DNA from 2 places in the Kitasatospora sp. NBC_00458 genome. Region 2 is predicted to be linked to the other one. Evidence: riboswitches for the same ligand, from Rfam matches in the RefSeq annotation. Region 2 holds a riboswitch; the other holds the start of a gene.
The links. Region 2 has a riboswitch for cobalamin ahead of OG550_RS27280 (cobalamin biosynthesis protein). Riboswitches for the same ligand answer to the same signal wherever they lie in the genome.
Positions count from the first base shown of each region.

Region 1: linked by a shared signal. The riboswitch ahead of OG550_RS06980 (HoxN/HupN/NixA family nickel/cobalt transporter) and the one ahead of OG550_RS27280 (cobalamin biosynthesis protein) in region 2 are both predicted to bind cobalamin.

Region 1 is NZ_CP107904.1:1,901,112-1,905,904, forward strand. It holds gene OG550_RS06975 (M24 family metallopeptidase) at 1-401, opposite strand, end outside; gene OG550_RS06980 (HoxN/HupN/NixA family nickel/cobalt transporter) at 613-1,797, opposite strand; cobalamin riboswitch at 1,831-2,020, opposite strand; gene OG550_RS06985 (ArsR/SmtB family transcription factor) at 2,102-2,521, shown strand; gene OG550_RS06990 (Fpg/Nei family DNA glycosylase) at 2,604-3,413, opposite strand; gene OG550_RS06995 (AAA family ATPase) at 3,590-4,426, opposite strand; gene aroQ (type II 3-dehydroquinate dehydratase) at 4,771-4,793, opposite strand, start outside.
Region 2 is NZ_CP107904.1:6,516,717-6,521,509, forward strand. It holds gene OG550_RS27275 (cobyric acid synthase) at 1-1,174, opposite strand, end outside; gene OG550_RS27280 (cobalamin biosynthesis protein) at 1,171-2,139, opposite strand; cobalamin riboswitch at 2,218-2,420, opposite strand; gene OG550_RS27285 (alpha/beta hydrolase family protein) at 2,638-3,753, shown strand; gene OG550_RS27290 (hypothetical protein) at 3,963-4,793, shown strand, end outside.

The DNA.
Region 1 (4,793 bases), 4.6 Mb from region 2:
CGCTCCACCGCCTGGCCCAGGTCGGCCAGCCGCACGCCCTCGGCCAGCCCCGCCACGGAGCGGTGCCGGGTGACGGTCAGGTCGTGCTCCTCCACCGCCAGACCGCCCACCCCCAGCCGCGCCGCCGAGGCGGCCGCCGCCAGCGCGGTGTCGGCCCCGGCCGCGACCGGCACCCGGGTGACGTCCGCGGCGATCAGGTGCTCCCCCGCGTCGTCCGGCGGCAGGTCGTCGGGCAGCGTCAGCAGCACCCGGTCCCGGGTGAGCAGCAGCGTCGCCCCGCACGGCGGGCACCCGGTCAGGTACCGCACGTTCGCCGCCCTGGTGATCAGCGCCGCGTCGGCCCCGGTCGCACTGCAGTGCTCCCGCAACCGCTCCCGCCGGCCCGCGTACGCATCAGACATGGGTCGAGCCTACGAACCCCCACCCCGATCCGCCCGCCGAACGCCCCCACCCGGGCACGGGGGCGGCGCCCGCCGGGCCTCCGGGGGCCGGGGAGGGCGCCGGGGAGGGCGCCGCGTCCGGCGCCGGGAGGGGCCTCCGGGAGCCGCACGGATGCGGCTCCCGTGCCCGGTCGGCCCGGTGCCGCGCCGACCGGGCCGGGCCGGGCCGGGGCTACCCGGCCTCCCCCGCCGGCTCGGGAGCCGCCTCGGGAGCCGCCTCGGGGGCCGGAGCGGCGGCCGGTGCCGGTCGGAGCGGCTGCGGGCTCCACTTCCGCTCGACGCCCGCCAGCCGCCAGTACGCGATGGCCGCCGCCCAGACCACCACGAACAGGCCGACGATCGCGTAGCCGACGTTGTCCAGCGAGATCTCCGCGATCCAGCCGCTCACCGGGTCGGTGAGGTCGAGCTTCTCGTGCAGCACCCCGACCAGTTCGATGGTCCCGATGATGAACGCCACCGCGATCGACAGCCCGGTGATGGTCAGGTTGTAGTAGACCTTCCGCACCGGGTTGGAGAACGCCCACTGGTAGGCGAAGTTCATGAAGGTGCCGTCCAGCGTGTCGAACAGGCTCATCCCGGCCGCGAACAGCAGCGGCAGGCAGACGATCGCGTACCAGGGCAGGCCCGAGGCCGCACCGGAGCCGGCCATCACCATCAGCGACACCTCGGTCGCGGTGTCGAAGCCCAGGCCGAGCACCATCCCGACCGGGAACATCTGGCCCGGCCGGGTGATCGAGCGGGTCGCCCGGTTGAGCACCCGCGCCAGGAAGCCCCGCGCGTTCAGGTGCTCCTCCAGCTCGGCCTCGTCGTACCGCCCGGCGCGCATCGAGCGGAACACCTTGAGGATGCCGAACAGCGCCGCGAGGTTGAGCGCGCCGATCAGGTAGAGGAACACCCCGGAGGCCGAGGTCCCGACCACGCCCAGCCACTGGTGGGTGGTGGACTCGTCGTCCATCAGCGTTCCGGCCAGCTGGGCGCCGCCCGCCACCAGGGCCGCCATCAGCACGACCATCGAGGAGTGCCCGAGGGCGAACCAGAAGCCCACCGAGACCGGCCGCTTGCCGTCCGCCATCAGCTTGCGCGTGGTGTTGTCGATCACCGCGATGTGGTCGGCGTCGAAGGCGTGCCGCATGCCGAGGGTGTAGGCGGTGATGCCCAGGCCCACCCCGAAGACCTGGGTCCCGACCTCGTACTCCTCCGGCGCGACCAGGAATATCAGGGTGCCGAAGGCCACCACGTGCATGGCCAGGATCACACCCATCAGGCCGGCCGTGCGGAGGCTGTCCTCCCGCCTCCAGCGGAACGTCGGCAGGACGCTCGACGCCGTCGGATCGGCGGCGGTTTCGGGCAGGGTCATCTGCGGATCACGCTCCAGCACCTCGTGGAATGACGTTCGTGAGATGCCGTGGCCGGTCTCCTGGCTTACGGGCTTCCGGTACCCGCCTTCCCGGACGCGAGGCGTCCAGTGGCGTCGTGGGTACCGACGACTCCCCCGATCACAGTGGCGAGGGCCGCTCCGGACTGGGACCCCTGAGGGTCCGCCACCGGTCTTCCCGAGCACCACGGCGGGGAACACCGTAGGGGCCCCCGAACACCCTTGCAAGGCTGCGCACCTGCGCAGGTGTCCGGGATCACAGCCCGCCGGCTGCAAGAATGCGGGCATGCATCTCGTACCGGCCGACCGCGCGGGCCACCGCACCATCGACGGGCACCGGGTCTGCGAGGCGATCGCGGCGATCGGCGACGCCCACCGGGTCCGGACCTGGGCCGAGCGCTTCTCACTGCTCGCCGACCCCGGGCGGCTCTCCCTGCTGCTCGCCCTGCACCGGGCCGGGCCGCTCGCCGTCACCGACCTGGCGGTCGCCACCGGCATGCGCGACCCGGCCGTCTCCCAGGCGCTGAGGCTGCTGCGCACCGCGGGCGTGGTGGCCGGGGAGAAGGACGGACGTGTGGTGCGCTACCGGCTCGTCGACGACGCCATGCGCCCCCTCCTCGACGAGTGCGCCGGGGGCGAGCACATCGAGCTCCCCGGTCACACGGCCGACGAGGAGCGTCCCGGGTCCACCGCCGCGACCGGCTGACCGTTCCTCCGACCGGACGGCTGGCGGGGTACGGCGGCCGACCGCCGCGCCCCGGCGCCGCTCCCCCGCGGCGGCGGAACCGCTACGCCCGCTGGCAGGTCGGGCACCAGAAGAGGTTACGCGAGGCGTGCTCCTCGGTGCGGACGTCGGTGCCGCAGACCAGGCAGGGCATGGCGGCCCGGCGGTAGACGTAGACCTCTCCGCCGTGGTCGTCGACGCGCGGCGGCCGGCCCATCGCCTCCGGGGTGTGCTCGGGCCGGACGGTGTCGATCCGGCCCGCGCCGACGCCCTCGCGCATCAGCGCGACCAGGTCCGCCCAGATCGCGTCCCACTCGGCGCGGCGCAGGTCGCGGCCGGCCCGGTGCGGGTCGATGCCGTGCCGGAACAGCACCTCGGCGCGGTAGACGTTGCCGACCCCCGCCAGCACCTTCTGGTCCATCAGCAGCGCCGCGACCGTCGTCCGGCTGCCGGATATCCGCCGCCAGGCGAGCTCCGGGTCGGCGTCGGCCCGCAGCGGGTCGGGCCCGAGCCGGGCGGCGACGGCCGCCTTCTCCTCGCCGGTGATCAGCGCGCAGGTGTTGGGGCCGCGCAGGTCGGCGAAGTGGTCGTCGTTCTCCAGCCGCAGCCGGACCAGGCCGACCGGCGCCGGAGCCGGCCCGTCCCCGAAGCTGAAGCCGCCGTAGAGGCCGAGGTGGACGTGGACCCACGCGTCGTCCGCAAAGCCCAGGAACAGGTGCTTGCCGGTGGCCTCGGCCGCGACCAGCTCCTGCCCGTCGATCAGTGCGGCGCTGTCCGCGAACCGGCCCTGCGGGCTGGTGGCACGGACCGGACGGCCACCGAAGGCCCGGTGGTTCTCGGCGGCGAGACGGTGGATGATGTGGCCTTCCGGCACGGGCGCGGCTCCCCCTGGTGGTGCGATCAGGACCCGTCCATCTTCTCAGCCGGCACCGACAGACCGGGCCGGCGGACAGCCGCACGGACAGCCGCACGAACGGACTGTCGGACCGCCGGACGAACGGACGGGCAGCCGGTCGGACGAACGGACGAGCGGCCCGTCGGACCGACCGCTCAGCGCACCGGGATGCCCAGCAGCCGGGCCAGGATCACCCGGTCCAGCTCGGCGGCGGTCGCCGCGACGTCCAGGTGGGAGTTGTCGATGATCGGCAGCCCGGAGTTGTACCAGCCGGCCATCCGCCCGTGGATCCGGGCGACCTCCTCGTCCCCGAGCCGCCGGTTGCCGCTGCGCCGCGCGTTGCGGCTGAGCACCGAGTCCAGACTGGGCAGCAGCACCACCGGGATCATGCCCGGCCCGATGTGCCGCTTCCAGCCGCCGAGGCCGATCGCCGGGCGGTCCGGGAAGACGGCGTCGTCGATGATGCAGGAGATGCCGTTGGCGAGGTAGTTGCGGCAGGCGAAACCGCAGGTCCGCCGGGCCAGCCGGTACTGCGCCTCGGAGGCGTTGTTCCAGCCGGACTGCGGGTTGGCGAAGCCGGACTGCACCCACTCCCGGACGTCGTCGAGGCTGATGTGCGCGGTCGGGCTGGGGCGCCGCTCGGCCCAGTGCCGGGCGACGGTGGTCTTGCCGGCACCGGCCGGGCCGATCAGCAGCACCGCGATCGGACCGGTGGGCGCGTGCTGCTGCGGCGCGTGCACCGGGAGCTGGACGGGCGCACCGGAGGGCAGCAGGAAGTGCCCGGTGGAACCGGGCGGCACCGGGGCCGGGGCGGGAGCCGCCAGCCGTACGGGCGGCGGACCGGCCGGGGCGGGAGCGGGAACCGGGGCGGGCACGGGAGCGGGCGCGGGAGCCGGCGGCACCGGAGGCAGCCCGGCCGAAGGCCCGGCCGGGGAACCCGGCGGCCGCCCCACGGGCGGGCCCGGCTGCTGACCCGGCTGCGGACCGGGCAGCTGACCCGCGGACGGCCCCGCCGGCACCCCGGCGGGCGCCCCGGAAGGCCCCCCGCCCGGGGAGGGCGCGGTGTCCGGCCGGACCACCGGCACGGGCACGGTCGGCGGCCCCGACAGCGGGTCCGGCGCGGACGAGGGCGCGGACGCGGCCGGCCCGGCGGCGCTACCGGGGTACGGCGGGGCCGGCGGAACCGGCGGAGCGACGGGACGTGGGGGGACTTCTCCACCCCCGGCGTACTGCGTCACGGTCACCTCCCGACTTCTTTTCAGCGGGGACACTACACGGCGGCCGGGCAGCGGACACAGTCCGCCGCCCGGCCGCCGACGTGCTCACCGCCCGCCCGTCAGCCCGTGGTGAGCTGCTCGG
Region 2 (4,793 bases):
AGCCCTCGACCCGCTGCCCGTAGGCCTCGCCGACGGGGCGGCCGAGCACCTTCTCCACGCCGAACCGCACGTGCGTCGGCAGCAGGCCGAGCCCGTCCACGGCCCCGGCCTTCGACTCGACCTCGTCGACGATCGTCCGCGCCAGCATCTGGTAGCCGCCGCAGACCCCGAGGACCGGCAGTCCGGCCGCCGCCCGGGCCTTCAGCGCCTGCTCCAGGCCGCGCTCGCGCAGCCAGGCCAGGTCGGAGACGGTGGCCCGGGTGCCGGGCAGGACGACGAGGTCGGCGTCGGCGAGCTCCTCCGGCCGGGTGGCCCAGCGGACCAGCACCCCGGGCTCCTGGGCCAGCGCGTCGAGGTCGGTGAAGTTGGACAGCCGGGGGAAGCGCAGCACGGCCACCCGCAGCACGTCCGCGCCGAGCGGCCCGCGCCCGGCGGTGCGGTCGACCACGGTGGAGAGGTCCAGCGAGTCCTCGGCGTCCAGCCAGAGGTCCGGCAGCATCGGCAGGGTGCCGAGCACCGGGCGGCCGGTCAGCTCGCGCAGCATCTCCAGGCCGGGCGCCAGCAGCCGCGCGTCGCCGCGGAACTTGTTGACGAACCAGCCGGCCACGTGCCGCTGGTCCTCGGCGGAGAGCAGCGCCAGCGTCCCGTACATCGCGGCGAACACGCCGCCCCGGTCGATGTCCCCGACCACGACGACCGGCAGCGCGGCGGCGGTGGCCAGGCCCATGTTGGCGATGTCGCGGTCCCGCAGGTTGATCTCGGCGGGCGAGCCGGCGCCCTCGCAGACCACCACGTCGTACCGGCGGCGCAGGTCCGCCAGGCACTCCAGGGCCCGCTCCAGCAGCAGCGGCTTGCGCTCGCGGTAGTCCAGTGCGCCGACCTCGGCGACCGGCCTGCCGAGCAGCACCACCTGGCTGCGGCCGTCCGCCCCGGGCTTGAGCAGCACCGGGTTCATCGCCGCCTCGGGCTCCACCCGGGCCGCCTGCGCCTGCATCGCCTGCGCGCGGCCGATCTCGGCGCCGTCGGCGGTGACGAAGGAGTTCAACGACATGTTCTGCGCCTTGAACGGCGCGACGTGGACGCCCTGTCGGGCCAGCCAGCGGCAGATGCCCGCGGTGACCACGCTCTTCCCGGCGTCCGAGGTCGTCCCGGCGACCAGCAGTGCGTTGCTCATGCCCTTCCCCTCCTCCTGCCCAGGGCCGCGCGGAGCAGCAGGTGCCCGGCGACCGTCGTGCCCAGCGCCAGTGCGCCCACCCGCCGGGAGAGCACGCAGGCCCGCTCGATGTCGTCCACGCCGACCGGCCGCAGCCCCTCGCCGAGCACCGGGCGGTGCTCGGTGCGCTCGCCGTACTGCAGCGTCCCGCCCAGCCGGACGCCGACCGCGCCGGCGAAGGCCGACTCGGCCTGGCCCGCGTTCGGGCTGGGGTGCGCGGAGCCGTCGCGCCGCCAGACCCGCCAGGCGGTGCGCGGCTCGGGCGCGGCGGCCACCGTCAGCAGCGCGGTCAGCCGGGCGCCCGGCCAGCCCGCCACGTCGTCCAGCCGTGCCGAGGCCCAGCCGAACCGGGCGTACCGGGGCGAGCGGTGGCCGACCATCGCGTCCAGGGTGTTGACGGCGCGGAAGGCCAGCAGTCCGGGGGTGCCCGCCAGGCCGCCCCAGACCAGCGCGTTGACCACGGCGTCGGCGGTGTTCTCGGCGACCGACTCGACCACCGCGCGGGCCAGCTGGTGCTCGTCCAGCGCGCTCGGGTCGCGCCCGCACAGGTGCGGCAGCCGCTCCCGGGCGGCCGCGAGGTCGCCCGCGGCGAGCGAGCGGCCGACGGTCCGGGCCTCCCGGGTGAGCGAGGTGCCGCCGAGGACCGTCCAGGTCGCGGCGGCGGCCAGCGCGGCCCGGCCGAGCGGCCCGCGGCCGAGCAGCCGGTCGGCGGCCAGCGCGCCCGCGGCGACGGTGCCCACGCAGAGCGCGGTGTACGCGGTGCCGGCGGCGCGGTCGTCGCGCCAGATCCGCCGCTCCAGCCGGCCGGCGGCGGAGCCGAAGACGGCGACCGGGTGGCCGCGGCGCGGGTCGCCGAACCGGGAGTCGGCGAGGTACCCGGTGACGGCGCCCGCGGCGAACGCGGCGGCGCGGGTCAGCGGACGCACGGTCGGGGGCGCTGGCGGGTGGTCGAGGCCGGGGCAGCCTGCATCGCGTGCGTGTCCTCACTCAGGGTCCGCGCCCTGGATCGACGTACCGGGGGCGAGAGTCTCCTGGCTTCCGGGTCGAACGCACCTCCGGGCCTTCCAGCGGCTTCTGACGGCTCGCAGTGACCTCTTCCGGACGTGCTCCCCGGTGACAGTGGCGGGACCGCGCCGGACTCGCACCGGCTTCCTCTGCTTGCCTCCGTATTGGCTGAAGGATCCCATCACGCCCCGGAAGCGGGAGTCAACCGAGGTCACGGAGCGTTTGGTCACACCGCCGGGCCCCGCTCCGGCGCCCGCTCCCGGCGGCTCCGGAGCGTCCCGGCCCGGTGTGACCTTGCTCCCGAAGTGACCCGGACGGCCGTGTCCTACTGGCCACCGGCCGCCGCCGCTAGTGGACTGGGGCCAGAACACCGGCCGGCACCGGGACTTAACTGCGGGACTTAACTGCGGGGAGCGAGTATGCGTTGGGGAATCGCGGCCACCGTGGCCGCAGCCGCCGTCGGTACCGGGGCGGCCGTGCTGGTGATCGGCCGCCGGGCGTCCGAGCGGCTGGTGCACCCGGCCGCCGCCGTCCGGGCGCGGTCCGGCCCGGTGCAGGTGCTGGCCCTCGGCGCCGGGCGGGTCACCTTCACCCCGGGCCCGGCGGCCGGGCGGCCGGGCCGGTGGGCCGTCGAGTGGGGCGAGGACGGGCACGCGGTGGTCGGCGAGGTCCTGCACCGCGACGGGAAGGGCGTCACCCGCCGGCTGCTCCGCGCCGACCGGGGCACCCTGGCGGCCGGCACCGAGGTCCGCTTCACCCCCCGGGTCCACACCGGCGACCCGACGACCGCGCTCGGCCTGCCGTTCACCGCGACCGCCGTCGAGGGCGAGCTGGGCGCGCTGCCCGCCTGGCGGCTGGACGGCAAGCGGGGGACGTGGGTGATCCTGGTGCACGGCCCCGGCGCCGACCGGCAGCAGGGCCTCGCGGTGCTCCCGCTGCTGCAGCGACTGGGCCTCCCGGTGCTCGTGGTCGACTACCGCGGAGACGAGGGCGCGCCGGCTTCCCCGGACGGCCTGGGCCACTTCGGCGAGACCGAGTGGCGGGACGTCGAGGCGGCGGTCCGGCGGGCCCTGGACAGCGGGGCGGGCCAGGTGATCCTGTACGGCTGGTCGCTCGGCGCCACGACGGTGCTGCAGACCGCCGCCCGTTCCGGCTGGGCGTCCTCGATCAGCAGCCTGGTCCTGGACTCGCCGGTGCTGGACTGGCCGGCCGGCGCGCGGCGCAGCGCGGCCCGGGCCGGCTACCGGGGTGCGGCCGCCGAACTGGGCGCGCTCGCCGCCGAGGGGCGGACCGGAGTGGATCTGGCCGACTTCGCGCGCCTCGCGGAGGGCACCGACCTGCGCGTCCCCACCCTGGTGCTGCACGGCCCGGACGACCCGGTGGCGCCGTTCCGCGCCGCCGAGCGGCTCGCCGGGCTCCGCCCGGACGTGGTCAGCCTCCAGGCCTTCCCCGGTGGTGACCACGCCGCTCTCTGGAACACCGACCCGGACCGCTACGAGGAGACGCTCCGCCGCTGGCTCACCCCTTTCCTCTGAGCCCGCCCCGTCCGGGCCGCGGCGTCCCGCCGGTCGCCGCGGCAGGCTCCCTTCCCGCTTCCGCCCCGCTTCCCCTCGCTCCCCTCCCCGGCGCTCACCTGGCATGGACCCGCCACTAAGATCAAGCCAGTCGGTTTGGCCTCTGTTGCCCGATCTTGTGGAGGCCCCGCGCCCGCCGCCCGGCCCGCGCGTGCAACCGGATGTGACAGATGGCCGGTACAAGGGGAAGACTGCTCGACGTGACGTCTCGGAACCCGCGCGACCGTGATGCCCCGCTCCCGCCGACGATCGGTACCGGTGCGACGGTGACCCGTCTCCCGGGAACCGCCCACCGCCCCGCCGGCGCCAGGCCGGGCACAACCCCCGGCGTACCCCGCCGACGAGGCCCCGCCCCCGCACCCGGCCGCGGCCGGGTCCCCGTGCCGGAGGGCTTCCCCGCTCCCGCCGAACTCGCCCCGCTGGCCCGCCGCATGCTGGTCGACGCCGTCCGGATCGCCCGCTGGGCCGGCGACCTCGACGAGGTCGACAAGCGCGGCGAGCTGCTGCCCGACGACGCCCGCGCCGCCGGCCTCGCCCTCGCCATGACGGTGGGCGCCGCCGCCAAGGCGTGGGGCCAGGCCCTGCTGGTCGGCCTGGTCGAGGCCCGGGACGGCGGCTCCGTGCCGGGCTGGCGCCTGCACGCCTGGGAGCACGACGACGAGGCCGTGGTCCGCGGCTGGTCGGCGCTGTTCGACGCCTGGACCCTGCTCGCCCCGGTGCCGCCCGCCGCCCTGCGCGGCGTCTTCGCGCTGCTCGCCGGGCAGGCCGTCGACCAGGCCCCGCAACTGCTCTCCTTCCTGCACCTGGTGGACGGCCCGGTCGCCGACGTGGAGCTGCTGGAGCTGCTCCGCCGGGGCCTGGACGAGCGCCGGGTCGGCGGCGGCGAGGCCACCTTCGGCCTCTCGCCCGTCCCGCACGCGGCCTCGGCGATCTCGGCGGTCCGCGGCACCTGCCGCGAGCCCCAGATCGACACCCCGGCCTCGCCCGCCGACGTGGCCGCC